Regions from separate parts of the Rhizobium sp. 10N414 genome, predicted to be linked through region 1. Evidence: predicted binding sites of a transcription regulator. Region 1 holds the regulator's gene; each other region holds the start of a gene.
The links. The regulator LexA, encoded in region 1, represses DNA repair genes until DNA is damaged. The targets are predictions, from matches to a motif close to TGTTCNNNNTGTGTTCNG.

Region 1 (7,703 bases):
ACCGGATTGACCACATATTCCTCGCAAGGAACTGCAAAGCACATGCGCAGGAAGTTCGACGCGTAGTCGAGATCGTTCTTCGGGTAAACGAAGGGCTGGCCGATGTGATACTTGTAGGCCATGGCGGCCAGCGTTGGCATCTTGGCGATCATACGCAGGCTTGCGACCATGCGCTGATGCGGATCGGTGATGTCGGTGGAGTCGTGGTAGAACGCCGACAGCGCGCCGACGCAACCGCACATGACAGCCATCGGATGTGCATCGCGGCGGAAGCCCGTGAAGAACCGGCTCATCTGCTCATGCACCATCGTGTGATGCGTCACGCGATAGTCGAAGTCCTTCTTCTGGGCTGCGGTCGGCAGTTCTCCGTAGAGAAGCAGATAGCAGACTTCGAGGAAGTCGCCGTGCTCGGCGAGCTGCTCGATCGGATAGCCGCGATGCAGCAGTACGCCGGCGTCACCGTCGATATAGGTGATTTTCGATTCACAGGACGCGGTCGAGGTGAAACCAGGATCGTACGTGAAGGAGGCCGTGTTCTTGTACAGGGCGCCGATATCGATGACGTCAGGACCGATCGTGCCGCTCTTGACGGCGAGATCGACTGATTTGTCACCGATTTTCAGTGTTGCGCTTTGTTCCGTCATTATGATCCTCCAAACTGGCGGTTGGCGCCATAAAAGCGCCATAGGGTTAAGCGTCGTCGATGATTGCTATATGATCGCGCGCCTAATGCCAAGTTACCGTGACGCCATTTTGTGCATCGCAGTATCAACTTTTGGGCACTTCTGCGATGACCCCTGCGCATAGCAGAAGCTGATGATTATCCTTAGCTTTTCCGGCTTCCGATTTTCCTTCAGATTTTCAATCGATTATTCTTGCTTGGAAGCCCGTGAGCTTTCATTCTGGTTGTAGGGGCGGCTGTTTTTGGGCGCAATGCATGCCGGGGTTGAGGCCATTGGAGGTGAGGAAAGCCACACCCGGCGCGGACGCGTTTGGGCGCGCGGCACAGCCTTCTTTCCTCGTGCCACGAGTTCCTGCGGAACCACCGCTAACTTTCCGGACGCAATCCTTCGTGCCGTGGCCGACACGGATAAGGACTGCGTCGGATCGTTGTACATTGTGGCTTCGGCTCGCCGTGGCAACGGAGATAGAGCATGGGGGTTCTTCCTGGTTTCGCCCGTCTTCGCTGGGGCGGGCGCGATCCTCTGGTTCGTGCTTGGAAGTGCCCCGGCCGAGCTCCGGATGGTGGCGTGGTTCGCGGCATTCGCCGTTGTCGCGCTGATGGCGGGCCCGGGGCGCAGGCTCATTCGAAATCTCGCATTGGCGGGGTTGCTCTGCGTAACGGGGATGTTCGCGGCCCAGTTCGAGACGTGGAGCAAGGCGACCATCATATTGGACAGCGGTGACGACGACGATCATCGGCCGTGTCGAGCGCCGGGAAGGAGATGGCCGTGGCCGGTGGCGTTACATCGTCTCCGTCTCATCGACGCAATCGCCCGAGATAAAGCGGCCACCTGAGCGCGTTTCCATGGTCGCGCGAGGGCAGGCGGAACCTTTCGCCATCGGTGAGTGGGTGACGGGCCGGGCGCGATTGACGCCGCCGGCTGGGCCAGCACTGCCCGGCTCAATGATTTTGCCTTCAGCGCCTATTTCGATGGCATCGGCGCGAATGGCTTCTTCTATGGCGCGCCAAGCGCTTCATCGCCTGTAACCACCGATCAGGGGTCCGTTTGGGACAGCGCTGTGAACTGGTTGGACGTGCTTCGAAGCGGAATAGGGGACCGTATCCGCGAAATCCTGCAGGGCGACACCGGCGCCTTCGCCGCTTCTCTTGTCACCGATGAGCGACGTGCGATCTCGCAGGAATCGACCGAGGCTCTGCGGCAGGCGGGGCTGGCTTCATATCGTGGCAATCTCCGGCCTCAACATGGCGCTGTCTGCCGGCATCTTCTTCGTCGGCCTGCGCCAGTTGCTGAGCCTGTTTCCATCGTGCAGGCATACCCGACCAAGAAGATTGCCGCTGCCGGAGCGCTCGTGGCGCTGACGACCTACTACATGATCTCGGGCTTCGCGGTATCGGCGGAGCGTGCATTCATCATGATGGCGATCATGCTCGCCGCGGTGTTCTTCGATCGCCCGTCGATAAGCTTGCGCGACATTGCCTTGTCCGCGTGGGTGATCCTACTCCTGTCACCATCCGAGGCCCGGGGCCCGAGCTTCCAGATGTCGTTTGCGGAGACGCTTGCCCTCGTCCCGGGTTACGCGATCTGGTCAAGAAGGCCGCCGCGCGAACATCCCTTGCTGCAGGTCGCCGCAGTAAAGCCCGTCGTTTTCATCATACGCTTCTTTGGTGGCATCCTGCTGACCTCGATGATCGGCGGCTACTCGACCGCGCTTTTCGCCGTCGAGCACTTCCACCGGCTCAGCGCTTATGGTCTGCCGGCAAATCTCATGGCCATGCCGGTGATCTCTTTCGTGGTGATGCCGATGGGCATGTTCGCTATGCTGCTGACACCGTTTGGCCTCGACGTCATTCCGTGGAAAATTGCCGGTTTCGGGCTCGACATCGTGATCGCCATTGCCCAGATGGTCTCGGCCTGGGGCGGCAATATCGATATCGGCAGATTGCCGGGTTGGTAATTTCCTGTGGCGGTTGCAGGGTTCCTCTTACTTGCCCTTCTGCGCACCAAGATCCGCTACCTCGGCGCGGGTATTGCGGCGCTGGCAACAGTGCTTGTTGCGGCTGCGCCGAGCGAACCGCCGCCCGACATCGTCATTGCTGAAGACGGCAATCTCGTCGCGATTGTGAGAGGACAAGTCCTTGCACCGAACCGGCCGCATCCGCCTGACTTCATTTTCGACCAATGGCGCCGCGGAGCTAGATCAACCACCGCAATTGTTGGAGGGTGTCAACGCTATCAGGCGGCGGGACAGTCAAGGCAGATCGGAAAGGTTATCTGCCGTGGAATTGCGCAATGCCCGCGATGCGTTACGTCAGGCTGCGACGAGCACTGAGAACCGATTTGTATGCCTGAAAGGCGCCTGGTGCACAGCCACGCACGATAGCGGCTACGTCGTGACGATCGTCGAAAATCCCGCTTACTTCGGCGCTGCCGGCGATACGGCCGATATCGTCGTGACACCCGCTCGCCTCCGCACGACGGGGTGCCGGTCAGGCGCACTTTTGTTCACCGGCGAAACCTTGCGTCGCTTTGGTGCCGCTGAGGTAAGGATCGACGATCAAGGTAGCCCGGTCGTCACGACGGACTATACGAGGCTCGACCGCCCTTGGATCCGCCATCGGGCGTATAATTGGCGAAGCGGCACCTTTGACGGCGAGCCGCTTGCCTTCAATGATAGCGGCGAATGAGGCCGACAAGCTTGCCCTGGACCTTGACACGGTCAGGCCCGAAAATGCGCGTCTCGTAAGCCGGGTTCGCCGCCTCAAGTGCAATGGAGGCGCCTTTCCGGCGGAAGCGCTTGAGCGTCGCTTCCTCATCATCGACAAGCGCAACAACGATGTCGCCGGCATTGGCGGTGCTGCCGTTGCGGATGATTACCGTGTCGCCATCAAAGATGCCGGCCTCGATCATCGAGTCGCCCTTGACCTCAAGCGCATAGTGCTCGCCTGGGCCAAGCATGTCCGCCGGAATCGTGATGTCATGGGTATTGTTCTGAATTGCCGAAATCGGTACGCCGGCAGCAATCCGTCCCATGACCGGTACAGAGGCAGAACCGCCGTTGTCACCCTGCGGCGCTGGCTTCGGCGCCACAACTGGCTGTGGTTTGCCGAGGCTGCCTTCGATAACGCTCGGCGAAAAACCGCGGCGGGGCTGCAGGCTCGGGTTATATGCCTCGGGCAGTTTGATGACTTCCAGAGCGCGGGCTCGATTCGGCAGTCGGCGAATGAAGCCCCGTTCCTCCAGCGCGGTAATCAGGCGGTGGATGCCTGACTTCGACGCGAGGTCCAAGGCATCCTTCATTTCATCAAAAGAAGGGGGGACACCGGACTCCTTCATTCGCTCGTGAATGAAGAGAAGAAGCTCCTGTTGCTTGCGCGTCAGCATCGAAGTTGAACCCCAGAGTCGTGAAACAAAGCCAGAACAGACACTATATGTTCCATATGTGTTCCGCAAGTACCTAAATTTTCGTAAAACTTGCCTGCAACTTGGTGAGTTTTTGCGTCTCATTTGACCGAAAGCGTAGAAGGGGGTTGCATTGTCCTGTTGCCCGGCGCACATCTTCGCAAATTCCGGAGAAGTTGCCATGAGCGAAGCACATCCGCTGGACCACATCGTGCTGCCGGTTCCAAATATCAGGCTCTCACGCGAGCGTCTCGGAAAGCTGGGATTCACCGTCGCGCCCGACGCCCGGCACCCGTTTGGGACCGAGAATGCCTGCATATTCTTCGCCGACGAAACTTATCTGGAGCCTCTCGGGGTCGCTAATGCCGAACTGCATGAAGCTTCGGCGCAGAAAGGCAATGTCTTCACCGCGCGGGACCGTGCCTTTCGATTCCGATGTGGAGACGATGGCCTGTCTGCCGTGGTCTTTGCGACGGCGGATGCCGATCGCGACCATGCCCGATTTCTGTCCGAAAAGATCAATGGCGGCGAGATGCTGCAGTTCGAGCGGCCGATGAAGATGCCCGATGGCTCGGAGGTGACGGCCGCATTCAAGCTCGCCTTTGCAGTTGACCTGCGCGCTCCCGATTTCTTTTTCTTCACATGCCAACGTGTCAACCCGCTGCCAGCCGACCGGAAAGCCCTGCAAGTGCATCCAAATGGGGTGGTTGGGATCGCAGAGATCGTGCTTGGGGCACCCGACCCCAAGGCGTTTGGACCATTCCTGCGCGCCGCCGCCCACAGCTTGGGAACGACCAATGAGGCCTTCGGTGTGAGTGTGACAACTCCGAATGCCAGAGTGAGTGTTCTCTCCCCGGATGGACTGGACGCCTACTTCGACATCCCTGCGCCTTCCGACGATCGCGGTCTGCGTGGTGTTGCCATCGTTTTCAAAGTCGGCGATCTCGCCGTGACAGAAGCGCAATTGGCTGCTAACGGGATGACCTATACGCGCAAGAACAATCGAATTCTGGTGAAGGCCGCGCCCGGACAGGGCGCTCTCTTCGCCTTCGAGGAGAAACGATGAGCCAGACAAATTCCGAAGTCGTGGTCGGCGAAGGCGCCGGCCGCGTCACCTTTTCGAATTCCGGCAAGCTGTCGCTGATTGCCGGGCCTTGTCAGATGGAGAGCCGCGAGCATGCCTTCATGGTCGCCGGTGTGCTGAAGGAACTCTGCGACAAGCTTGGTCTCGGCCTCGTCTACAAGTCCTCCTTTGACAAGGCGAACCGGACGTCGCTGTCAGCGCAGCGCGGTATCGGCCTCGAAACGGCGCTTGAAGTGTTCACCGATCTCAAGAAGGAATACGGCTTTCCTGTCCTGACCGACATTCATACCGAAGAGCAGTGTGCCGAGGTGGCCACCATCGTCGACATCCTGCAGATCCCAGCTTTCCTCAGCCGTCAGACCGACCTGCTCGTTGCCGCCGCCAAGACCGGCCGCGTCATCAACGTCAAGAAGGGGCAGTTCCTCGCGCCCTGGGACATGAAGAACGTCCTCAACAAGCTGAATTCGAGCGGAAATCCGAACATCTTGCTTTGCGAACGCGGTGCTTCCTTCGGCTACAATACGCTGGTCTCCGACATGCGATCGCTGCCTATCATGGTGGCGATGGGCGCCCCCGTGGTCTTCGACGCCACGCATTCGGTCCAGCAGCCGGGCGGGCAGGGCGGTTCGAGCGGAGGGCAGCGCGAGTTCGTGGAGACGCTCGCGCGTGCGGCGGTCGCCGTCGGCGTCGCTGGCGTATTCGTGGAAACCCACGAAGATCCTGACAATGCGCCTTCGGATGGTCCCAACATGGTCTATCTGCGGGATATGCCGCGGCTTCTCGAAAAGCTGCTGGCCTTCGATGCGATTGCCAAGGCGGGATAAATGGATGGACGTGCACGCTGTCAACCGGCGAGCGCCAACCTCGTCTTTGTGGGATATGCCGATCCTGCCGTCCTCTCCGTGCCTTCGAGAGCGAAGCGGGAGAGCAGGTGATTGAGGTGTAGCGCCTCGTTGCCAAGCTCGCGGCAGGCTGCGCTGGTTTCCTCCGCCATCGCGGCGTTTTGTTGGGTGACGCTGTCCATGGTGTTGACGGCGGCATTGACCTCGACGAGCGCGGTCGTCTGTTCAGAGGAAGAGCGCACGATCGCCTCGATGAGCGTCGTCACCTTCAGCACCTGCTGATCGATACTGTTCAAGGCTTCGCCGGTGCGGTTCACCAAGGCAACGCCGGTTGACACCTGACTGGACGAAGTCTCGACCAACTGCTTGATTTCCTTCGCCAGCTTGGCGGAGCGGCCGGCGAGGTCGCGCACTTCTTGCGCCACGACGGCAAAACCCTTTCCGGCCTCGCCTGCACGAGCGGCCTCAACACCAGCATTGAGCGCGAGCAAGTTGGTCTGGAAGGCGATCTCGTCGATGACGTTGATGATTTCGCCGATCTGCACGGATGATGCTTCGATCTTCTCCATCGCAGCTACGGCCTCGTGCACGACAGTTGCCGAATAGCTGGCGCTTTCCTTCGTCACCGTCATCATCGCGTTTGCTTCATGGGCGCGTTCCGACGAGTTTTTGACCGTAACCGTGATCTGATCTAACGCCGAGGCTGCCTGCTCCAGCGATGCGGCCTGATGTTCCGTTCGCCGGGCCAGATCATCCGTGCTTGTTGCGATTTCGCTGGTGCCAGTCCTGACCGTAGTGGTTGCTGTCGCGATATCCCTCATTGTGCCGGAAAGCGTGCGGACGCTCGAATTGAACTGCTCGCGTAGCCTCTCGTAGTCTGGCGCGAACGGTTCGTTGAGCTGGACGGTGAGGTCGCCGCGGGAAAGACGGTCCAGGCCGCGGCTTAGGCTCACGATGATGCGTTCGCGGCCGGCATCCTCATCAGCCTTGGAGGCGGCCAGCGCCGCATCGCGCTGGGCTTGGGCCAGGCGCTCCGCATCCTGGTGTTCGCGGATTTTGTTCCGTTCTTGCGCCGATTCGCGAAACACGGTGACGGCGCGTGCCATTTCGCCAATTTCATCGACACGGTGGCTGAAGGGGACTTGCTTGGAATAGTCGCCGCCCGCCAGGATCGCCATGTAGTCGCGCATCGCCGAAAGTGGCACGATTGCGCGCCGGCGGAAGGCGTAGAGGCCGCCAAGAAGCAGGCAAAGCGAGACCGCCGCAGATGCAACCGTAATCGCCGAGAGAATGCTTGTCTGTTCGGCCGCGTCTTTTTCAGCCTTTGCCAGGAAAGCGTTCGCCATATCAACGAGCTGGTTGACCGCCGTTTCGTGGATATGAAAATTTGTCGCAAGCTTCTCGAAGGCTGTCGGGATGACCGCAGAGTCGTGGTTAAGGATGGCGGGCGCGAGTTCGTCCTGCATCACCTTCCAGAACGTATCGCCTTTGATGAGGACGTCGTTCAGAAGCTTTTCCTTGAGGTCTGCGCTGAGCGCGGTTGCCTGCCAATACTTGCGGCGATCCTCATAGGCGGGCTTCAGGACATTCTGAATGCGGTCGATGTTCTTTCCGGCGACCTCCGGGCGCTGCACCGCCTCGAGTGCAAGCATGTAGGATTCAACGACATAGAGGGGCGGCGGCAGAATATCG
Region 2 (7,703 bases), on a different contig from region 1:
GCCCATGGCGCATGCTCGCGCGAGGAGCCGCAACCGAAATTGTCACCGGCAACCAGGATCTTCGCATTCTGATAGGCCGGCTTGTTCAGCACGAAATCCGGGTTCGGAGAACCGTCTTCATTGTAACGGGCTTCGGCGAAAAGACCCTTGCCAAGACCGGTGCGCTTGATCGTCTTCAGGTAATCCTTCGGAATGATCATGTCGGTGTCGATGTTGACAACAGGCAGAGGGGCAGCAACGCCCGTCAGCTTTACGAATTTGTCCATGGCCTGGCTCCAATGTCAGCAGACGTAGTTTTGTTGATCAGCGTTTAGTCCAGATTTCGGCCAAAATGAAGGAAAATTTACACCGCGGAAAAGGCTGCGCGCGGATTCGACGCGCAGCCATCCATGGATATCGTGAGATCAACTTGCATTCGCTGGCGCATTCATTGCCCAGAGAACCCCGAACGGATCGCGAAGCTGGCCATACCGATCGCCCCAGAACATCAGCTGAACGGGCATGATCACCTCTACGCCAGCCTGAACCGCGCGCTCCCACCAGAAATCGATATCGTCGATAACAAGCTGGAGACTGAAGCCCTGGTGCTTTTCGAAGGGATGACCATGCTCGGGGTAGGCATCGCAGAGCATCAGCGAGCTTCCGTTGACGTAGAGGTGAACATGCATCGTCCGCCCGTTTTCGTCAGGAGGAACGACAAAAGCCTCCTCGGCGCCGAACGCACGCTTGTAGAATTCCGCCGCCTTCAAAGCACCGTCGACGGTGACATAAGGCAACAAGCCATTCTTGACCGGCGGCATTTTCGTTGCGCCGGTTTCCGTTGCGGTATCCATTCTGTCCTCCATTGTTTGATTTGGTTTGGGCAAAAGCCCTGGCCTTTCAAAGACGCGGGAAGATCAGCCGAGCCGACAGCGATGTCGAAATTTTTCTGGAAACGACCCGACGGTCAGAGGTCGATGATCGTGCCGCGCCCGTCATTCCAGATACGCATGCTCTCGCCGGAATGTGACTTCGTTCTGGCGGTGGCGCGAACGGGGGCCGGTTTCATCTTCAGCGAAAGCGCGCGGCCAACCATGAGCACCGTCAGGATACCGCCAACTGCGAGCGTCACAGAAAATGTGAGGAGCGCCAACGCAATGAAGGCTGTGATGCCTGCGAGCAGGAGGAAGACGGAACGAATGCTTTGCATGGTTTAGACCTTTCTTCGGAAAGGAATGTGGTCCTTCATTTCTTTCTCTGCAAGGTGAGCATGGCTTTTTGTTGTCTTGCCACCCATCACAAAGCTTGGCACAGATTTGTGATGACCCGCAACTCTCCGACTCGTTCCTTGAATCTCCGCCGTTCGGTGCTAAGCGTTCCGGCCATCAATGCACGCGCCTTGGAAAAGACCCATGCGCTCGATTGCGACGCCGTGATCTTCGATCTCGAGGACTCGGTGGCGCCGGAGCGAAAGGCGGAAGCCCGCGACAATCTGAAAGCCTTTTTTTCGGGCCCTCCTCTGGTGAACAAGGAGCGGATCATCCGCATCAATGCGCTGGCTTCCACATTCGGCAATGCCGACATGGAGCTGGTCTTGGCATTGGAACCGGATGCCGTGCTTCTGCCGAAAGTGGACGAGCCTCAGGATGTGATGTCCATCAGCGACCGGCTTGCCGATGCCGATGCGCCGGAAAGCCTCCGCATCTGGGCGATGATCGAAACGCCCCGCGGCATTCTGAACGCGGCGGCGATCGCCGAAGCCGGACGCACGCCGGGCTCAAGACTCGATTGTTTCGTCGTTGGCCTCAACGACCTGCGCAAAGAGACCGGTGTCTTGCCGCAGCCCGGCCGCACCTATCTCGTGCCCTGGCTGATGCAGGTGGTACTTGCCGTGCGTGCCTATGGCCTCGACGCGATCGACAGTGTCTTCAATGATTTCAAGGACGCAGATGCCTTCGACGCCGAATGCGCGCATGCCCGGGCCATGGGCTTCGACGGCAAGATGCTGATCCATCCTGCTCAGATCGAAGCGTCAAACCGGCATTTCGGCCCGGACAAGGCGGCAATTGCCGAGGCGGAGGCAATCATCGCCGCCTTTGCCGACCCGGCTGCCGAAGGTCTGAACGTCATCAATGTCAATGGACGGATGATCGAGCGGCTGCATCTTGTCCAGGCGGAAAGTCTGGTTCATAAAGCCCGCCTGATTACTGAGCGCCAAACGGCGAAGTGAAAGACGACTCTAGATGAAGCTTTATCGCCTTCTGACCGGCCAGGATGATGCCGCTTTCTGTCATCGCGTAACCGACGCCCTCAACAAGGGCTGGTCGCTGAACGGCTCGCCGTCGCTGACCTTCAACACCCAGACCGGCCAGGTGATGTGCGCTCAGGCGATCGTCAAGGAAGTCGAAGGCAAGGACTACCACCCGGACATGAAGCTATCCGAACAGTAAGCGAAGGCTTAGCGTTCGGCCGCCTCTTCGGCACTTGCCTCGATCCGTTCCATGTCGTCGTCGCTGAGACCGAAATGGTGGCCGATCTCGTGGATGAGGACGTGGGTGATGATATCGCCCAGCGTCTCGTCGTTCTCGGCCCAGTAGTCGAGGATCGGCCGCCTGTAGAGGCGGATACGGTTCGGCAGTTCGCCGGTTTCCATCGTGAAACGCTCCGAGATGCCCCGGCCTTCAAAGAGGCCGAGAAGGTCGAATGGCGTTTCCAGCGCCATGTCCTCGAACACGTCGTCGTCAGGGAAATCCTCGATCTCGATGGTCAGATTGGTGGTCAGCGAGCGGAATTCTTCCGGCAGGTGGCTATATGCCTCCATCGCCAACGACTCGAAGGTACTGATCGTCGGCGCGTGGCGATCCCGCCAATCCTCGCTCTGGTCTATGCGGGCCATTAATATTCCTTCCTTTGCCGCCCATATAGAACCTTTGCGCACGATTTTCGAGAGCGGAATCAAAGGCAGGAATAAATTCACATCAAATGCCTGTTGACTCTTTCGCCCGCCTCTGGAATCCATAAGAACATAACAGGAACATATGAGACTTGGAGTACGTCATGGCACAGTCGGCCGTGACGCGCGAGCGGCTTTTTGCGCTCCGCGAAACCATTGCAAAGCTTGAAGGGAAGCCCGCGCCGGCCTTGGCGGCCGCGCAAAGCGAAGCCTTGGCCGACAAACGCCTCGCCGCCAAGAACGACAGCGGCCCGCGTTTTCCTCTTGGAATACCCGCACTCGACGAGGCGATCGATGGCGGCTTGCCGCTCGACGGGATCACCGAGGCTCGCACCGACCTCTTGCGGGAGGCCGGTGCCGGCAGCGGCTTTGTGCTGGCGCTTGCCGCCATGCTGCAGCGTCAAGTCGAGGAGAGCCACAGTGCGCCGCTACCGATCCTGTGGATCGCGGACATGGTTTCCACGATGGAAGCAGGCGTCCCCTACGCCGTAGGGTTACGAGATTTCGGTCTGAAACCGGACCAGTTCTTCTATGCCAGTCCGCGCAAGCTTGAAGACGCTCTCTGGCTTGCGGAATCTGCAGTCGAAAGCGGCGTTTTTCCTGCGACGGTTCTGGAGATCCGCGGCAACCCAAAGCCCTTCGGCCTGACGGAGAGCCGTCGTTTGAGCTTGCGGGCGAAAGCATCGAAACGCCCGCTTTTCCTGTTGCGGCAGGCTGGAGAGGAAGAAGCCAGCAGCGCTTATTTCCGCTTCCTTGCAGCACCCGCGCCGGCACAGGCGCGCCCCTTGCCGGATGGCACGATGCTGGGCGGTAGCATCGGCAATCCGGTTTTTCATCTCACCCTGGAGAAGAGCCGCAACCCGGCTCCCCTCTCCTTTCTACTGGAGTGGAACCCCCATGACCGCCGTTTTTTCGCCGTCTCCCAATCAGCCAACCCTCGCCTTCCAGACGAACGCGCAACGCATTCTGGCACTCCACTTTCCGCACCTTCCAACCGACCGGATCGCAAGAAAGAAATGGGGGCTCTCCTGGCGTTCGCACGGACGTCCTGAAGCCGCACCGATCGTCTGTTCCAGCCGCCTCAACAATACGATGCGGCTGACGGCACTGGACGAGGCTGCCGAAACACTCAATCTCCGAAAGCATATGGGTGTCGCCGAAGCCCGCGCCATCTACCCCACGCTTGATGTGATCGAGGACGACCCAGCCGCCAACCGGCGCTTCCTGGAAGCGATCGCCGACTGGTGCGATCGCTATACCCCGCTTGTTGCTCTCGACGGCGTCGATGGCTTGTTCCTTGACATTACCGGGTGCGCCCATCTGTTTGGCGGTGAGACGCCCCTTCTCAAGGATATTCTCGCACGGCTCTTCCAGATGGGAATTGACGCCCGCGGCGCCATCTCTTCCTCGCCTGGATTGTCCTGGGCCATCAGCCGTTTTGGCCAAGGCGGCATCATCGAGCATGGGGAGGCAGAACAGGCGTTGGCTCCCCTGCCCGTCGCGGCCCTGCGTCTCGAGGACGAAACCATAGGGGGCCTGGACAAGATGGGCCTCAAATATGTCGGCGATTTGCTGACCGCGCCCCGCGCCCCCCTCGCCCGCCGCTTTGGGGGAGCTGTGCTCTTGAGGCTCGATCAGGCGCTTGGGACCGATGAAGAGCCGGTCTCTCCACGCCTGCCGGTCGCAAGCCTCTCGGTCGAACGTCGCCTGATTGAGCCGATCGGAGCCGAAGACGATATCCTCGCACTCACGGGTCAGGTTGCCGTCTCCCTGAAGCCCTCGCTGGAAGCCCGCGGTGTCGGCGGCCGTATCTTCGAGTTGGTCCTGTTCCGTGTCGACGGCAAGGTTTTTCGCATTTCTGCCGGGACCGCGCAGCCCTTGCGGGAGCCCAAGCGCATTGCCGCCCTCTTTGCCGAACGCCTGCAGGCAATTCACGACGATTTCGATGCGGGTTACGGATTCGAGATCCTTCGTCTCAACGTACTCCTGCACGAAGATTTCGTGACGTCACAGGGAGACTTCGAACACCGCCAGCAGAAGGACGCGTCTCTTGCTGCCTTCGTGGATCGGGTTTCAGCTCGCCTCGGAGAAGACTGCCTGCAAACCTTCCAATTGCGGGAGAGCCACATACCGGAAAGAGCCTACACTAAAGTGCCGGCAATCGAACATCTGTCCGCCCCGAAAACCCGGGAGGGGCATCTGCCACCAGCCAGGAGCGAACGGCCCATCCGGCTATTGCGGAAAGCGGAGCCGATGGATGCCTTTGCCATCGAAATCCCTGATGGCGCACCAGCGAGCTTTCACTGGCGGCGCATGCAGCACCGTGTCTTGAAGAGCGAGGGCCCGGAGCGGCTGGCAATGGAATGGTGGCTCGATGGCGTAGATGGAAAGGATGCTGGGGATCGGGACTATTTCCGGATCGAAGACGATAAGGGGCGCCGCTTCTGGATCTATCGCCAGGGTCATTATGAGCGTGACACAACGCAGAGTTGGTTCATGCACGGGGTCATTGCCTGATGTCCGCCTTCTTCGAAATCGGCGCCAAGACCAATTTCTCGTTTCTGGAGGGCGCCTCCAAGCCCGAGGAAATGGTCGTTCAGGCTGCCGTTATGAAGCTTGGAGGCCTTGGCATTGCCGACCGCAACTCAGTTGCAGGTGTCGTCCGGGCCCATGCCCAGGCAGAGGCGATCCGGAAGAAGTTCGAACGAATGAAAGCCGGGCTTCTGGAGGAGCGCGAGAAGAAGGACATCATTCCCGACCCGATCCGTTTCCAGCCGGGAGCCCGCCTCGTCTTTGCGGATGGAACGCCTGACATTCTTGCCTACCCCCGAGATCACCAGGGCTGGGCGCATCTTTGCCGGTTGCTGAGCGCTGGAAACCTGAGAGCCGAGAAGGGTAAGTGCATTCTGTCGGAAGCAGATCTGATGGAATGGGGCGACGACATGATGCTTGCAATCATTCCGCACCCGTCCATTGCCGACGATAACAATCACGCCGCGTTCGAAGCCTGTCTGGAGCGCTTCAGAAAACGCTTCCGGAAAAACATCCACATGGCGCTCGCTCCCGCCTATGACGGCCGCGATAGGCGCATGTTTGCGACCATCTCCATGCTAGCTGACCGTAGCCGCATCCCGCTGATCGCCACCAACCAGCCACTCTACCACGATACGGCCCGCCGCCCCCTCGCCGATATCGTTACCTCGATCCGGGAGCATATTCCCATTCCCGAGGCTGGCTTTCTCCTGGCTCCGAATGCCGAACGCTATCTCAAGAGTGGCAACGAAATTCTGCGCCTCTTCAGAGACTATGCGCACGCCGTAACAAACACAGGGAAGTTCTTTGAAAGCCTTTCCTTTTCGCTCGACGAACTGGAGCACAACTATCCCTCCGAGAATGACGAGGGGGAAACACCCTATGAAACACTGGAACGCCTTACCAATTCAGGTGCAGCAAAGCGCTTCCCCAACGGCGTGCCTGAGAAAGTTCAGAATAACATCGAATACGAGTTGGATCTCGTTCGTCGTAAGCAATATGAACCATACTTCCTGACGGTCCACAGGATCATCCAGTACGCCAGGCATGAGAAAAAAATCCTCTGTCAGGGTCGCGGCTCCGCGGCAAATTCCGTCATTTGCTACTGCCTTGAGATAACCGAGGTGAATCCCGAGAAAAGCACCCTGCTTTTCGACCGCTTCCTGTCGATGGACCGCGACGAACCGCCGGATATCGATGTCGATTTCGAGCATGAGAGGCGCGAAGAGGTCATCCAGCATATCTATGAGAAATACGGCAAGGAGCATGCGGGTCTCACCGCAGGGGTGACCACTTATCGCACCCGGTCCGCCGGACGTGAGGTTTCCAAAGCCTTCGGTCTCTCAGAAGATGTCCAGTCCGCGATCGGCAGCTTGGTCTGGGGCTGGTCGGAAGAGAAGCTATCCGAACGGGAAGCAAAGGCGGCCGGGCTCGACATTTTCGATCCCATGACCAAAAACGTGCTGAAATATGCATCCGAGCTTCTCGGTTTTCCCCGCCATCTCACCCAGCATGTCGGGGGGTTCGTCATCACCAGGGACAGGCTGGATGAAGTCGTTCCGATCATGAAGACGGCAATGGCCGGACGCTACATGGTCGAATGGGACAAGGATGATCTCGACAATCTGAAGATCCTCAAGGTCGATATCCTGGCGCTCGGAATGTTGACCGCCCTGAAGCGGGCATTCGATCTGCTTCTCCTGCATTACGACGTGAAGAAGACCCTCGCCGATCTCGGCAACGATAAGCATGAGGATGAGGAGCCCGTCTATGCGATGATGTGCCGGGCCGACACGCTTGGCGTCTTTCAGATCGAGAGCCGAGCGCAGATGAGTATGCTGCCGCGTCTGAAGCCCCAAAGGTTCTATGATCTCGTCATTGAGGTCGCCATCGTCAGGCCAGGCCCCATTCAGGGAAACATGGTTCACCCATACCTGAAACGCCGGGAGGAAAAGGCACGCGGTATCCCAACGACATATCCGAGCCCGGAACTTAAGGAAGTTCTCAAACGAACACTCGGCGTACCGCTGTTTCAGGAACAGGCCATGCAGATCGCCATCACGGCTGCAGGTTTTAAACCAGCCGAAGCGGATCAGCTCAGACGCGCCATGGCGACCTTCAAACGAACAGGCACCATCGGCAATTTCGAAACGCGGTTCATTGAAGGCATGGTCGCGAAGGATTATCCCCGCGACTTTGCCCTCCAATGCTTCAACCAGATCAAGGGTTTTGGCGAATA
Region 3 (7,703 bases), on a different contig from region 1:
TGGAACAGGTGGTTCAAAACGTCTTCCATCCGCTCGCGCTGAATGCGCCCCGAACGATGGATCTCGGTCGTCGACGCCAGCTTTTCCGGCGTTGCCGGCTCGCAAAGCGCGACCAGCCGACGATCGACTTTGGCCTGCTCTGCGGCAAGCGCCGCGATGTCGTCGAATGGCTCCTCGACATCCCAGGCGGTAGGCCCAAGCATGCCGCCTTCGAGCGCATCAACGTAAAACCAGTCGACCGTCAGAATATGGTTGAGCGTCGCCTTGATCGACGGAAAGAAGCTTACGCGTGCCGCCTCGAACTCTCCCGGCTTCAACCTGCTGCAGGCTTCATGCAGGCGATGGTTCGCAAGCGCATTGTTATAGGCAAGCTTCCGTGTGGTCCTGCATGGGTCGAAAGTCGGCATCGGTAACTCCGTTTCTTGACGGGCAACCCGCAAGGGTCAGTCGTCCTCCTGGAACAAGCGAAACTGTGCCGCTTCCAGATCCTTTGGGGGCTGCATGCCAAGGTGCTTCCAGGCCGTCGCGGTCAGGACGCGGCCGCGTGGGGTGCGCTGAATGAAACCCTGCTGAATCATGTAGGGCTCGATGATGTCCTCGATCGCGTCGCGTGGTTCGGAAAGCCCTGCGGCGATGGTTTCGATGCCGACGGGGCCGCCGCCGAAATTGACCGCGATCATGTTGAGGTAGCGCTTGTCGAGCTGGTCGAGGCCCATGTTGTCGACGAGCAGCCGGGTCAGCGCCTCATCGGCAATCTCGCGGGTGACGGCTTCAGCCTTCGCCACTTCCGCGAAATCGCGCACGCGCCGCAGCAGGCGACCGGCAATACGCGGCGTTCCACGAGCGCGCCGGGCGATTTCCCGTGCACCCTCGTCGGTCATGGGCAGGTTCATCAGGCGTGCGCCGCGTCGAACGATCAGCTCCAATTCCTCGACGGTATAGAAGCTCAGGCGGACGGGAATGCCGAAACGGTCGCGAAGCGGCGTGGTCAAAAGGCCAAGGCGGGTCGTTGCTGCAACGAGGGTGAATTTCGACAGGTCGATCTTGACAGAGCGCGCGGCTGGTCCTTCGCCGATGATGAGGTCGAGCTGGAAATCCTCCATCGCGGGGTAGAGGATTTCCTCGACGGCCGGGTTGAGCCGGTGAATTTCGTCGATGAAGAGCACGTCGCGCTCTTCGAGATTGGTCAGTAGAGCGGCGAGATCGCCCGCCTTGGCAATAACCGGACCGGACGTCGAGCGGAAATTGACGCCGAGTTCCTTCGCCATGATCTGCGCGAGCGTCGTCTTGCCGAGGCCGGGCGGGCCAACGAAAAGGACGTGATCCAGCGCCTCACCACGGTTCTTCGCCGCCTCGATGAACACCTTCAGGTTTGCGCGCGCTTCCGCCTGGCCGGTGAACTCGTCCAGCGACTGCGGCCGCAGCGTCACATCCAGGTCTTCGCCTCGTTTCTCGGCCGATATCAGGCGCGCGGCTTCACTCATGCTGGCATTTCCCAATCTTCAAACGCTCGTGACCAATACACCAAGCCGAACGCTTTTGGCACCCGCTCGGGCAATTGGATCAGCGAGCCAGTTCCTTCAACCCAAGGCGGATGAGCTTGGCGCTGTCGGCGCCTTCACCGGCGGTCTTCATTGCGGCGGCAACGGCATTGGCAGCCTGGTCGCGGGAATAGCCGAGGTTCGTCAGCGCGGATACCGCGTCGGCGACAGGGGCAGCGGCAACACCTTCACCGAGCTCCTGCTTGAGGCCGATGGTGGCCGACGCTTCTCCGGCGAAGGTCGGCGCCTTGTTCTTCAATTCGGTGACGATGCGCACGGCAACCTTGGGACCAACGCCCTGAGCGCGGGCGACTGCCGTGCGATCCTGCAGCGCGATGGCGTTCGCCAGTTCGCTGGGAGGCAGGGTCGAAAGGACGGCGAGAGCCACCCTTGCACCAACGCCCTGTACGCTCTGCAGGAGAATGAACCACTCTCTCTCGAGCGCGGTCATGAAGCCGAAGAGCTTCAGCTGGTCTTCGCGAACATAGGTCTCGATGAAAAGCACACAGGCCTCGCCCACCGAGCCGAGGCGGGAGAGCGTGCGCGCCGAGCAGAAGGCGACGTAGCAGACGCCGTGGACATCGACGAGGACGTAGTCATCGCCGATTTCATCGATGGTGCCTTTGAGCTTGCCGATCATGCAAATGGTCCGTTCGGTGGGTTTTCAGTGAAGATTAGCCGGCAAGCGCCGCCTGCCGCATGCGGCTGCTGCCGCGGTTATGAGCGTGGCAGATGGCGATGGCCAGCGCATCAGCCGCGTCGTTGCCCTTGAATTCGACCTTGGGCATCAGGATTTTCAGCATCATGTGGATCTGCTGCTTCTCGCCGTGGCCGACACCGATGACCGCCTTCTTGACAGCGTTTGGCGCATATTCGGCGACGGGCAAACCGGCGCGGGCAGGGACCAGCATGGCAATGCCGCGTGCCTGCCCGAGTTTCAGCGTTGCAACGGCGTCCTTGTTGACGAAGGTTTGTTCGACGGCAGCCTCGTCAGGCTGATAGCTGTGCACGACTTCCGCCAGGCCATCGTGCAGCTGGCAAAGGCGCGAGGCCAGGTCCAGGTCGCCGTCCGAGGTGACCGTACCGGACGCGACGAAGCGCAAGGAATTGCCGAGCGTGTCGATAATTCCCCAGCCCGTGCGGCGCAGGCCCGGATCAACGCCGATGATGCGAATCGTATTTTGCATGCTTCACCCTATTGCACTCGCCAAATAACTGCCATCGATATGTGAACAAAACAAAAACATTCCTTGTTTTTGCCACGCGCTGTTTACGGCAATTTAAGCTCCATAGCCGACTTTTGATCCACAAAATGTCAGAGGAACTCCCTTCTCAGGAAGGCAAGGTTCCCGTTTTCTGTTTTCAGGTCAGCCGGCAGGATGTTCCACGCTCTGCCGGTATGAGCCGTTCCGGAAGGGTTCATCGTTCATGGTTCAGAGATTTAAATCCCTGTCCTTCAAGGTCATCGCGACATTTATACTGCTGACCGCACTGTCGATTGCGGTCATCAACGTGCTTGCTTACTTCGCCAGCAGCCGCATTTCCGGTGAGCAGGCACTCAAGGCCAAGGAGAGCGTCCTGATCTTCCGCGGCGACATGCTGCAGGATCAGCTTGAGCAGTTGGAAAACCAGGCGAACTCGATTGCGCGCATCGAAGCGTTGCAGATGTCGATTACAAGCCTGAAGAGCGGTTGGAAGACAATCGAGAAGACGTCGGGTGATGCGCGCGCCGAATTGAAGAAGGTGTTCATCACCAACAATCCGAACCCGGCCGACCAGCGCGAAAAACTGGTGAAGCCGCAGGCACCAAGCGGCTTCTACTACTCCAACCATGAAACGACGCAGGGTGAAGTGGCCCGCGACCTGGAGAATACCGCCTTCAGCGACCTGCTGATCGCCGATCTCGATGGCAACGTCCTCTACTCCTACGAGAAGAACGACGATTTCGCGGAGAACCTGAAGACCGATGCATGGAAGGCGACCGGCGCCGGCCTTGCCTTCGCCAAGGCGATCGCCAACACCGCAAAGGCGACTGACGATTCCGCCCCCACCGGCTTTTCCGGTCTTCGCGTCGACGCGGCGAACGGCAAGTCGGCAATCTTCTATGCCGTGCCGATCGTCAAGCTCGGCGCGGCGAAGGGCGTGATGCTCTTCAAGGTCCGCGACAACATCATCACCAGCATTCTCGCCAAGGGCATCGTGTCCGGTAGCACGGCGCAAGCCGCTATCATCTCGGATGACGGATCGGCGATCGGCGTAAGCTCGTCCGGCCAGCTGGCAACGCTCGATACCACGCCTTTCACCTTCGCGAAGGACGCGCTGTCGGCCAAGGGCATGACGGTCGACGACTTCGATCGCGCCGATGGCTCGGCACGAGCCTATGTTCGCGGCATCGATTATCAGGGCTCCCGCTTCCTCGTCGTGGAAAGCGTCCGCATCAGCGAACTCAATGCTGGCTCGCTGGAGATCGCCACGCTCCTGACGATGATTGCGTTTGGTGTTCTGATCATCATGGCCGTGGCAACCTGGGCCATCACCAAGCTGCTGTTCTCGCCGCTTGCCCGGCTCGCGGACGTCACGCGTGACGTCGCCGACGGCAACCTCGAAGTCGAGATCGGCAGCCAGAACCGCGGCGACGAAATCGGCACGATGGCCAAGGCATTGGCGCGGTTCAAGCAGTCGCTTGTCGAGAGCCGCGACCTGGAAGCTGCCAGCAACGAAACGCGGGCTCGCGCGGAGCGGGATCGCCAGCAGCACATGGCTGAGCGCGAGGCGGAAGCACGGACCCTGCAGGAAGTCGTCCAGGCGATCGACGAGGGCCTGCATCACCTTGCCAACGGCGATCTTGCCCATCAGATCGAGACCCGCTTCCCGAACGAACTCGAAGGCCTCCGGGTCAACTTCAACGAGGCGCTGGCTACCCTCAGCGAAACGATGACGGCGATCGGCGGCAACTCCATGGCCGTGCGTTCGGGTTCCGAGGAAATGCGCACCGGTGCCGATGAGCTTGCCGGTCGGACCGAGCGGCAGGCCGCCTCTATCACCGAGACCGCGAATGCGATCGATGCGATCACCCAGTCGGTCCGCGTTCAGATCGAGCGTGCGGAGCAGGCCGAACGCATCGCCCGCGACGCCAAGCGGGAGACGACCGGCTCCAGCCAGATCATGCGCGAGACAATTGCCGCGATGGAGGCGATCCAGGCGTCGTCGCGCCAGATCAATTCGATCATCGCCGTTATCGATGCGATCGCCTTCCAGACCAACCTGCTGGCGCTCAATGCCGGCGTCGAGGCTGCACGGGCAGGCGAGTCCGGTAAGGGCTTCGCCGTGGTCGCCATGGAAGTGCGCGAACTGGCACAGCGTTCATCGAGTGCCGCAAAGGAAATCTCGAGCCTCTTGCAGAAGTCCACGCATGAAGTGGAGATGGGCGTGTCGCTCGTCGAGCGTGCCGGCGACGCGCTGACGGGGATCGGCAGCCATGTGGAGGCAATCAACGGCCAGATCAGCGAGATCATGGAAACGACGCGCGAGGAAGCCGACACCCTGCGTCAAATCAACTCCGCGGTCTCAGAGCTTGATGCGATGACGCAGCAGAATGCCGCCATGGTCGAGGAAACGACGGCTGCGATCCATCGGCTCGCGACCGAAGCGGTCGAAATGGACCGGCAGCTGGCGAATTTCACGCTGGCGCAGGCGGAACATCACCAGGGCGCCGAGGTACACCTGCTGCGACGTCGGGCTTGAACCGCGATCGGCAGATGAACGAGGGCCGGGAGACCGGCCCTTTTTCTTTCCCGCTCGTTTGGAATGGGCCGAGCGGCCACCTACATAGACCTGTCCTTCCAATTACCGACAGGCATCGTCATGGTTCCCTTCTCCATTCTCGATCTCTCTCCTGTTCCAGAAGGCGGGACGATCCGCCAGTCGCTCGAGAGTTCGGCGCGCATGGCGCAGAAGGCCGAAGGGTTCGGGTACAACCGCTTCTGGCTTGCGGAACATCACGGCATGCCGGGTATTGCCAGCGCGGCGACGGCGGTCGTGATCGGCCACGTCGGCGCGGCAACCAAGCGGATCCGCATCGGCTCGGGCGGCATCATGCTGCCGAACCACTCGCCGCTTGTCATTGCAGAGCAATTCGGAACGCTGGAAGCGCTGTTTCCGGGCCGCGTCGATCTCGGCCTGGGGCGTGCGCCCGGCACCGACATGCGGACCGCCCAGGCCCTGCGGCGCAATCTCGATGCGGGGGCCCAGAGCTTTCCGAACGACGTGGTCGAATTGCAGCAGTTGCTGGGCACGCCGATCGAGAACCAGGCGATCCTTGCGGTTCCCGGCATGAATTCCAACGTTCCGATCTGGCTTCTGGGTTCCAGCCTCTACAGCGCGCAGCTCGCCGCGATGTTGGGGCTGCCTTATGCCTTCGCCTCGCATTTTGCGCCGGACTCGCTGCTTGATGCCATTGACATCTATCGCAGCCGCTTCACACCTTCCGCCATGCTCGACAAGCCCTATGTCATGGTTGGTGTCATGGGGTCCGTTGCCGCAACGGATGAGGAGGCGCAATACCATTTCACCTCGGCCCAGCAGCAGTTCGTCAATCTGCGCCGCAATGTGCGTGGCCAGTTTCCGCGGCCGGTCGCCGATATGGGGAGCTTCTGGTCCCCGATGGAGAAGCTGACGGTCGAGCACACGCTGCGCTATGCCGTCGTCGGGTCGCCGAAGACCGCGGAGGCAAAGCTCACCGAATTCCTTGCCGAGACGCAGGCGGATGAAGTGATCATCTCCATGCCGATCCACGATATCGAGGCGAGATTGAAATCGGTCGAGCTTTTCGCCGGGCTTGGAAACTTCCTTCGCGCTGCGGCCTAATGCCGCGCATCGCGGGCGCTTCGTGGCCTACAGCCATTTGTGCGAATTGACTTAACGCAGCCGGACCATAGCTTTGCTTGATCACACATGTCGTTTACACAGCGTTGTGGCGACGCAAGTGTGATGGACGGCGCACGCCGCAAATCGCGCGCGCGGCCGGTTTCGAGCAACCTTTGGAGGATGAGGATTGCTATGCGTTACCACGGTCTTGCTGCTTTGATTTCACTGATCTGTCTTTCCGCCTCGTCTGCAATCGCCCAAGAGGGCGACGTGGCGGCCGGGGAAACGGTCTTTAAGAAGTGCGCGGTCTGTCATATTGCCGACACCGACAAGAACAAGGTCGGGCCGTCGCTGAACCACCTGTTCGGCCGAACAGCCGGGACGCATCCGGATTTTGCCTATTCAGCGGCGATGAAGGCGGCGGGCACAGCCGGGTTGGTCTGGGACGAAGCGACTCTGCGCGATTATCTTCACGACCCAAAGTTGAAGGTTAAGGGTACGAAGATGGTGTTCGTCGGGCTGAAGGACGACGGCGATATCACCAATCTGCTAGCTTATCTCAAGCAATTCTCGAAATGAAATCAGCTTATTGATGTAGAGGCAGACGGCTCGTTGGCGTCATTTCGCGCCATTGCCGTGATGTTTTGTTTATGAGATAGTCCTAACGCAAGTGCCAGCGGATTGCGGGTAATTTCCACAGCCGGCCGGGCATTGGGAGGAACGCATGGTTGTCGTGCTGGTTCTCGGTCTGATCGTCATCGGGTCGGTGGTTTTCCACCTGCTCAGCCCGTGGTGGTGGACTCCGATCGCTTCGAACTGGAACTACATCGACAATACCATCATCATTACATTCTGGATCACCGGCATCGTCTTCGTCGCGGTGATCTCCTTCATGGCCTACTGCATCTTTCGTTTCCGCCATCGGCCGGGCAATCGGGCCGCCTACGAGCCCGAGAACAAGCGTCTGGAATGGTGGCTTGCCGGCAGCACGGCCCTTGGTGTGGCAGCGATGCTGGCGCCTGGTCTCGTCGTCTGGAACCAGTTCGTGACGGTGCCGCCGGATGCTGGCGAAATCGAAGTCGTAGGGCAGCAGTGGCTGTGGAATTTCCGGTTGCCGGGCGCCGATGGCAAGCTCGGCAGGGCAGACAATCGAGCGGTGACCGCCGACAATCCGCTCGGCGTGATCAGGAACGATCCGGCTGGCCTCGACGACATCATCATCTCAGGCGCCGAACTGCACTTGCCGATCGGCAAGTCGGTCCGCGTACACCTGCGCTCGATCGATGTGCTGCATGA
Region 4 (7,703 bases), on a different contig from region 1:
CATGACCCGTTCCGCCGCATCGAAATTTGTACGCATCGCCTCGGCATGCTCAAGAATCGCACGGGCTTCATCATTGGAGCGGCGCAGCGCCGCGAGTGTTGCCGTCCGCACTTCAATGGTCCGGCGCACGTCATAGATTTGCTGGACATTGATTTGTGCGGTGTCAATGCCATGCTCGATCATCAGCGACATCGCACCATGATCCAGTTGCGCGACCATCGCTCGCTTGCCGACACGCAGGTCGATGAGCCTCATTGCTGCAAGCGACCGGAATGCCTCGCGCACCACTGTGCGCGATACGCTGAGCTCTTTAGACAACGCTCCTTCGCTTGGCAGGCGATCGCCCGGGCCCAGTTCGTTCATGCGGATATGAGCGGTGATCGCTCCAATCGCATTGCTGACCAGCCCCGCGTTTCCGACTACCTCCGAAACAGTCGCCATGATAACTCCGTTTAAAAGTTCAAAACCTGTATGACAGCTTTCATTGATTTATGCGTATTTTATGATTACCCTGTCTGTCAACAGTCAATATTCGGACCGGGGGTTTCTGTGGGAATAAATGTTGAGGTGGCTCTGACGGCGGCCAACATCGTGGGGGAGAGCGCAGTATGGGATGACCACAGGCAGCGCCTGCTGTGGGTCGATATTGTTGGACGAGCCATCCATGCCCTGACGCCGGCAACGGGTGAGTACCAAAGCTGGCCGACGCCTGACATGCCAACCTCGATCGGACTGAGGCAAGACGGCGGAGCGATTGTCGGCCTCGCCACCACGATTGCGCTTTGGGATTACGGAGACGTGTTCCGGACGGTTGCGACAGTAGAGCCCGGGACGACCGGCAATCGATTGAATGAAGGCGTCGTCGGTCCGGATGGCGCCTTTTGGGTCGGCACAATGCAGAACAACATCGCCGCTGACGGCACGCCATTGGCAATGAACGGCGAGAAGGGTCGGCTCTACCGTTACACCCCCGATGGCAGGGTGCTACCCTTGACGAACGATCTATTCGGCATCACCAACACCTTGGTCTGGCCGGGTGACGGTACCGTGCTGACGGCGGACACGCTTCAAAACACGATCTACTCTTATGAGATCGCCGGCTCTATGCTCCGCAACCGCGTTCCAGTATTTGCCGGCTTCGAGCGAGGCCTTCCAGATGGCTCGTGCCTAGACGACGAGGGGTTCATCTGGAATTGCCGCGTCGCCCGTGGTGGCTGCATCGTCCGCTTAGATCCAAAGGGACGCGTGGACCGGGTCGTTGACCTGCCGGTTTCCCAGCCAACAAGCTGCACTTTTGGCGGCCATGACCTTTCCACTCTTTTCGTCACTTCCGCCCGGTTTTCGATGACGGACGAAGAGGTAAGGGGAAATCCGCTCGAAGGCGCCCTGCTCGCCATTAACATGGGAAAGCGCGGCCGAAGGGCAAATCGCTTCGGGTAGATCCCATCGCCAGCGGCAAGATAGGTATAGGCTGCACGCACAATCGGGAATGAGGTATTACCCGCGCATCAGAACTTGATTGCCGGCGTACTTTAGTTCCGCCTCTGCAACCGATCGAACATTGGCAAGTTCTCCGGATGCCGCCTATTGTCCGGCAGCCTATGGTTACGCCACCTATGGAGAAGCGGTAGGAGCCCATGCGGCTCGTCTTTCACCTGCAGCCGTAACCTGCCAGCTCCCGGCCGCTCGGACATCGGCGTGCGGAACCACTTCCGGCGCTTTGTCGGCCTCTCTGAAATGCGGTAATCTCATTCGCTTTGCGAGCGATGGGTTCTTCTCCAGGTGTCGTTCTTCGAACGCGGTGCACCCCTCCGCCTTTTGCGCATTGTCGCCCAGCTTACAGCCAATGAGAAAGTCGCATGTGCTGGTCATGTCTACTTTCCAGGTCATGAATCGCAGCCGACTTCGAGCACCGCCGCATTGTCCTGGTGCTCTCGCAGCCCCTTGTAGGAGGCGTGCCGAAGCTTTCCATCATGCGTCCATGCTCGATACTCAACTTCGGCGATGAGGGTCGGCTGCACCCAGACAATGTCCTTCTGGCGGCCGTCGTACACGACTGGCGGCCGCCTTCTGACGATGCGGTCCAGCAGTTTCCGAAGCGCGGCCGCGCTATTTTCATTGAAACCCGTGCCAACGTTGCCAACATAAATCCACGCGTCCCCCTTTCGAGCAGCCAGCAGCAGACTGCCGATCCCTCCTCGCGCCACAGGCGATGGCTCGTATCCGACCACGATAAAGCTGTCGCGCTGGACGCATTTGATCTTGACCCAATCGCCAAGGCGACCTGATCGATAACTGCTGTCCTTGTGCTTGGCGATTATCCCTTCGAGCCCATGCCGGGATGCAGCGGCAAAAATCTCACGGCCATCACCATCAATGGTATCGGACAGGCGGATAGCGCCATCCTCGTTTCGCAAGAGTGACTCCAGAAAGTAGCGCCGCGCCGTCAGTTCCAAGCTGCGGATATCGTGACCGTCGAAATAAAGCAGATCAAAAGCCATCATCATCGCCTGGCCGGACCGAAGCTTGCCTCCTCGTCCCCCGAGCGAGTTCTGCAGCATTCCGAAGTGAGGGCGACCTTCGGGATCGAGGACTACCGCCTCCCCGTCGATGATGGCGCTCCCAACATCCAGTGCCTTAGCCGCCTGGTCAATGTGTGGGAAGCGATGCGTCCAGTCGTGTCCGCCACGCGTCAGGATGCGAACGTTACCCTTGTTGAGGTGGACCGCGATCCGATACCCATCCCACTTTACTTCATAGAACCATTCGTCGCCGACCGGCGGGCGCGGCTTCAAAAGCGCCAGGCACGGCTCGATCCGGTCGGGCATTGGGTCGAATGGCAGCTGAGGCTGCTTGGGGTCGCGCGGCTCTCGTGGACGGGAACGGATTGGCTGGTAGTCGGCCAGCAACGGCCGTTCACGAGGAGCCTTCACCATTAGCCAGCCTTTTTCATCTCGGCGATGTCGTCGGGAAGTACGAGCATGCCTGCCTCGTGGGCAGCATCGACGAACGCGGCCCTGGCTGTATCGGCATCGGTATAAAATTCCAAGGCCTCCACCGATCGCATCAGCGCACTGTGAAATTTCTCGCCGCCGCGATGATGCCATTTGCCGCTGAGCAGCATGGCCGCCAGTTGGTCGACGGTCTCCGCTTTTCGATATCGTCCCATGCCATCGATTTCGACCTGCAGGGGCTTAATAAACACGGGAAGATCGACGGCCATGGCGAAACTCCTTGACATATCTCCGCCCACTAAAATGCCAAGTGATTCGTTTGTCTAGGGGAGTGAAAATATATAAGTCCAGCGGAACAAAAGCGTCGCATGGGAGTTAACCTTTCCCCTGAAGGATAGCCGTTTCCATTTGGAAAACACTTCTCTGGGTCCACTCTGATGTGGCTTTTTGCGGGATTGCTCAACTCTTTATATCAGTCATCACTAAATCAAAGAGCGTTGTGTCGTTGCCCAGCGAGCAATGGTGCATCAATCTGCGCTGGATTCCCGTACCTCCCGGGCGCACCAACTGGCAGGTCCTTTTTGCGCTCAGTTCCCACAGTTGATCATCGCTCAGATCTTGGCTTCCAACCCCGCGTTAGACCGCTGCTCATGCATTTCTGAGCGGTATCGAGCTGGTCTCGAAGGAAGCGGCAGTCGTCGATCAGTGTGGCAATCGTGGCATGCAGATCGCCATCGTGCCACTCTATAGCTTGATCGACTGGACTAATTTCCTCGCGCACTTGCTTCATCGCAGACATGACATTTCCTTTGTCGTCTTCGGTTTCATCGGACAGGATTTGTTAAGGTCACCCGGCGTCACTGCTCGGCGAACATGCGCGTCATGCGGCGTGTACCAGCAAGGTGGATTAGATGAGTGATCCTGGTAAACTCAACTGGCATGGGCGGATCGATTTCCTCCGGTACTCCAAGTTCCAGCCGACGTTGGGATCGCAATGCGACCGGACAAATCACAAGCTTCGACTTCGAACTCGGCACACTCGCCAGCTTTCACTCTCATTAACTCCAGCATCCAGCGAGCCCTCCCCACACCAGGAACAGGAAGCTCTTCCGATGGCATAACGCTTACCCTCCATCGCGTGGCCGAGGCCGTTGGCTGACCGAAGTCCGTTGCCTCGCTCTGTCGGCGCCACCGCCGAATAATCAATCCCAGTGTGCCGGACTTTTCCGCCGCCAGTTGCAGCCGTCGGGACGCCGTCATCGGCAGTCGAACCAATTCAGCAACGACGGCTCCTAGTGCACCGTAGGAAAGGGCTTCCTCCATCGACGCGAGAACATCCTCCTCTCGATCCGCTTCGACGAATATTACCCGGTTCGGGTGAAGGCCGACCTGCGCCAGCGCAGGAAAGAAGAGATCCGGTCGGGTAAGGCACCAAATCACTTTCCCTTTCGTGCGAGCGGCGACCCCGGCTGCAAAAAGGGCTGCGGCTGCCCCATCCACGGCCCCCGCACCACCGCCCGCGAACTCGTGGATCGCTCCCAATGCCAGCCCCCCACCAGGCAGATGGCTATCAATTTCCGGCACACCAAATGGCAGGGCGCATTTCCGTCGCGATAGGGCGCCATCAAGATGAGAAATACGCTCGCGAAGCTCGGAAATAACGGGGTTTGCGCTCGCATGCGCCATCTGTAGCCTTCGTCAATTCATGGGTTCCATCTCGCTTTGGAAGCGATTATGTTCTACATGTGTTCCGGTAAGGCAGTCTAGTCAATAGGGCTATCTGCGGTCACCATGGGCAGCTCGGCTTTTCTAGGGGTGGCATGAAAATGATCCGCGAACGAATCCAATGCCGTAGCCGGTCGAAATTCAAGTTCGTACGATATCTAACGATGAGAAAAAATTCCTGCGACGAGAGAACCTCGCGGAAGTATCGCGGCTCAATCATACCTTGGTGTGCGGCGTCTGCGACCGGAGTATCGAACTCGGCCGCAAAGCTGGCAACACGTATCAGGCCACTGATCTTGCGCTAGCTTTCCACTTCCGACCCAACTTTAGGATCAACCCCTTCAGCTCTGGCTCTTGCACCAAGACGGCTGCTTCTCGCGGATGTCTCCAAATCAAATCGCGCTGGTCTTGCTCTGGAAACTTTAAGCGCTCCCGCCTGACCTCGAGCAGATAAACGCCGACGATCGAAGTTACGTGCTCGTTGTCCTTCAGGTACTTCGTATACGTGTAATGACCGAAGGTCTTCTTCCTGATCTTTCCCCGGACGCCGGCCTCTTCCCACGCTTCCCGCTCTGCGGCCTGGTACGCTTTCAAATTAGCGCACGGCCATCCCTTGGGAATGGTCCACCGCTTTGTTTGGCGGGTCGTGATCAGAAGTATGTCGATACCGCGGAGAGATTTCCGATAGCAAAGCGCCCCGACCTGCTCCGCCAGGTCGCCTGCAAAAACCCTGTGCGTGTAAGGCGTCAGCTTCGAGAAATGTCGATCCGGCTGGTCCATCGCGCGAACATGGAGCGAAGGCCGATACGCGGCAAGGCTTTCGAGTAAGTGGCCTCGCCCCTGCGGCCATGGCTAGGTAGGCAACGGCTCTCCCGTTTGTTCCTTTACCATGTATTCCGCATACCAGATTGGCCAACCTTCATCGTGTTGCCCGGTCAGTTTCTCGTGTTCACCATGGGCCTCTGACGCGCGCCGCAGCGCGGCCTCGAGTTCGGCGGAAGAAACGAAGGCTGCCCCGCCCGTGTCTATGCGACCCGGCAAGCGGCCGGTGACCTCCTGCAACAACCAGCCGTTCCCATCAGGATCATTGAACGAGGCGTAGGTCCTATAGGTGCGGCGCTCAGGGTCGCGGCCGCTTACTCTCCGGCTCCCGAAAAGGTACGGCTCGTCGGTACCAATCTTTTCTTCGCCTGCATGAAACACTTCGCTGATCCGTACACCGCGCGCCAGAAGTTCCTCGCGCGCCGCGCCGATGTCGGAGACGATCAGATATAGGCCCCGCGCAGAACCGGGCGCAGCCGAAGTGACGTTCTTTCCGAAGATGACCGAGCATCCCGAACCGGGCGGCGTGAACTGGATTACGCGCCACTCGCTACCAGCGGTGAAGTCGCCGTCTAGCCGCCAGCCAAGGCTCGCGTAGAAGCTCTTGGCCCGATCGACGTCGGCTACGGGGATTACGACCACTTCCAGCTTCATGTCGACGCCTCGATCGCGCGTGGGCCGGGGTGAATTTTCGCTGCGAACCTCGGTATTACCCATCTCGAGTCTCCTAGATTGTTTAGCTGCGAGATAAACGGCAGGTGGGGAGCGCTCACGGATGACGCGAGTTATCAAACTCTACAAACCTGCACTACGGCCGACATCAACGCGATTGCCCCTATGGTGCCCCCAGACCCGAAGTCGGATTTTAGTCGGCACGCCTCATCGAGACAACAATCCGGCAGTTGCGAGGATTTGCCGCCCATTTTCGCTGGCGTCTAAACGGAGGTTATGGCTCCGATTTCCTTGCAAGCACCAACGCTGCTTCGATGCCCGCCTCTAGTATGTCCTCAGCCAGAGACATATCCGAAACAGCGCGTGCGGTTTGCAGGGTCATCGTCATCGGCGCGACGAACTATCCGCACTTGATCGACGCCGTATTACTGCGCTCTGGCCGTCTCGAGCGCCATTTCGAAATCGGGCTTCCGGACGAGAAACCACGCGCGGATATCTTCCGGTTCTACCTTCGTGGACGCCTTTCCGACGAGGAGATCCGGACTGTGGCGTCGGATTCCGAGGCGGGTCTGGCACGGCACTACAACACGAAATGCAACATGTGACATGCCTCGGCAATACTATGGCCCGGCAAACAGTTACGACCCTACAATCTATCCTAGGATGCGGGCTGCGCCACGGCCTCGGCAATCGGAGCGGGTCGTCGTTCCAATTCAGGTGGAATCCGGAACCACAGGACATAAAGCGCCGGAAGGAAGATCAACGTCAGCGCCGCGGCAACGACCAGACCCCCCACCACGGTAAAGGCAAGCGGCGACCAGAACGGATCGCGGATGATCGGCAGCATGCCGAGGATCGTCGAACCGGCGGTCAGGAAAACCGGCCGCAGACGCTGCGCGGTGACGTCGATGACGCCCTGCCAACTCCTGCCTTCCTCCTCCATCCGTCTATCGATCTGGTCGATGAGCACCACCGAGTTTCGGGTGATCATGCCGATGAGAGCGATCATCCCGAGGACGGCGATGAAACCGACTGGCACGCGAGTGATAAGCATGATCAGCACGACGCCAATCAGCCCGAGCGGAACAACGCTGACGACCAGGATAAGGCGCTGCACGCTCTGCAGCTGAAACATCAGGACGATGAGGATGATGACAGCCATGACCGGCAGCATCGCTACGACTGCTGCGAGCCCGTCTTCCGCACCCTCAACGGAGCCACCCACCTCGATCAGATAATTGGGATTGTCGCGAATGAGTGCAGCGATCTGCGGCGTGGCGGCGTCGACGATGTCAGTCGCCAGCACGCCTTTTTCCGCGTCGGCCTGGACGGTGATCGTAGTCGAGCGGTCGTGCCGCCAGATCAACGGCTGCGTTGTCTGGTATTCCACTGTCGCGATGCTTGAAAGCGGCACGGTGTGATTGGGACCGACCGGTATCTGCAGCGAACGCAGCGTATTGATGTCGACGCGTTGATCCTCCGTCGCGCGTGCGACAACGTTGACCAGATAGATGGAATCGCGCACCTGCG

Region 2: a site for LexA is predicted at 2,999-3,016, ahead of AC1DE4_RS10015 (ImuA family protein). Genes of this name have one in related genera too.
Region 3: a site for LexA is predicted at 2,770-2,787, ahead of ruvC (crossover junction endodeoxyribonuclease RuvC). Genes of this name have one in related genera too.
Region 4: a site for LexA is predicted at 4,690-4,707, ahead of AC1DE4_RS25005 (ImuA family protein). Genes of this name have one in related genera too.

What each region holds. Positions count from the first base shown of each region.
Region 1 covers NZ_JBFTIN010000025.1:46,696-54,398, reverse strand. The annotation lists gene gltA (citrate synthase) at 1-644, opposite strand, end outside; partial or broken gene AC1DE4_RS20970 (ComEC/Rec2 family competence protein) at 938-3,370, shown strand; gene lexA (transcriptional repressor LexA) at 3,351-4,067, opposite strand; gene AC1DE4_RS20960 (VOC family protein) at 4,267-5,151, shown strand; gene kdsA (3-deoxy-8-phosphooctulonate synthase) at 5,148-5,993, shown strand; gene AC1DE4_RS20950 (methyl-accepting chemotaxis protein) at 6,014-7,703, opposite strand, start outside.
Region 2 covers NZ_JBFTIN010000008.1:7,089-14,791, forward strand. The annotation lists gene leuD (3-isopropylmalate dehydratase small subunit) at 1-266, opposite strand, end outside; gene AC1DE4_RS09990 (VOC family protein) at 405-833, opposite strand; gene AC1DE4_RS09995 (hypothetical protein) at 947-1,189, opposite strand; gene AC1DE4_RS10000 (HpcH/HpaI aldolase/citrate lyase family protein) at 1,301-2,209, shown strand; gene AC1DE4_RS10005 (DUF1737 domain-containing protein) at 2,223-2,429, shown strand; gene AC1DE4_RS10010 (metallopeptidase family protein) at 2,438-2,875, opposite strand; gene AC1DE4_RS10015 (ImuA family protein) at 3,037-3,984, shown strand; gene AC1DE4_RS10020 (Y-family DNA polymerase) at 3,995-5,449, shown strand; gene AC1DE4_RS10025 (error-prone DNA polymerase) at 5,449-7,703, shown strand, end outside.
Region 3 covers NZ_JBFTIN010000019.1:52,591-60,293, forward strand. The annotation lists gene AC1DE4_RS18070 (DinB family protein) at 1-407, opposite strand, end outside; gene ruvB (Holliday junction branch migration DNA helicase RuvB) at 444-1,484, opposite strand; gene ruvA (Holliday junction branch migration protein RuvA) at 1,564-2,181, opposite strand; gene ruvC (crossover junction endodeoxyribonuclease RuvC) at 2,216-2,728, opposite strand; gene AC1DE4_RS18090 (methyl-accepting chemotaxis protein) at 2,970-5,285, shown strand; gene AC1DE4_RS18095 (LLM class flavin-dependent oxidoreductase) at 5,406-6,407, shown strand; gene AC1DE4_RS18100 (c-type cytochrome) at 6,600-6,986, shown strand; gene AC1DE4_RS18105 (cytochrome c oxidase subunit II) at 7,132-7,703, shown strand, end outside.
Region 4 covers NZ_JBFTIN010000036.1:42,178-49,880, reverse strand. The annotation lists gene AC1DE4_RS25025 (FadR/GntR family transcriptional regulator) at 1-441, opposite strand, end outside; gene AC1DE4_RS25020 (SMP-30/gluconolactonase/LRE family protein) at 550-1,440, shown strand; gene ligD (non-homologous end-joining DNA ligase) at 1,887-2,936, opposite strand; gene AC1DE4_RS25010 (DUF982 domain-containing protein) at 2,936-3,223, opposite strand; gene AC1DE4_RS25005 (ImuA family protein) at 3,885-4,640, opposite strand; gene AC1DE4_RS25000 (NUDIX hydrolase) at 4,962-5,459, opposite strand; gene AC1DE4_RS24995 (VOC family protein) at 5,532-6,218, opposite strand; gene AC1DE4_RS24990 (AAA family ATPase) at 6,503-6,778, shown strand; gene AC1DE4_RS24985 (efflux RND transporter permease subunit) at 6,832-7,703, opposite strand, start outside.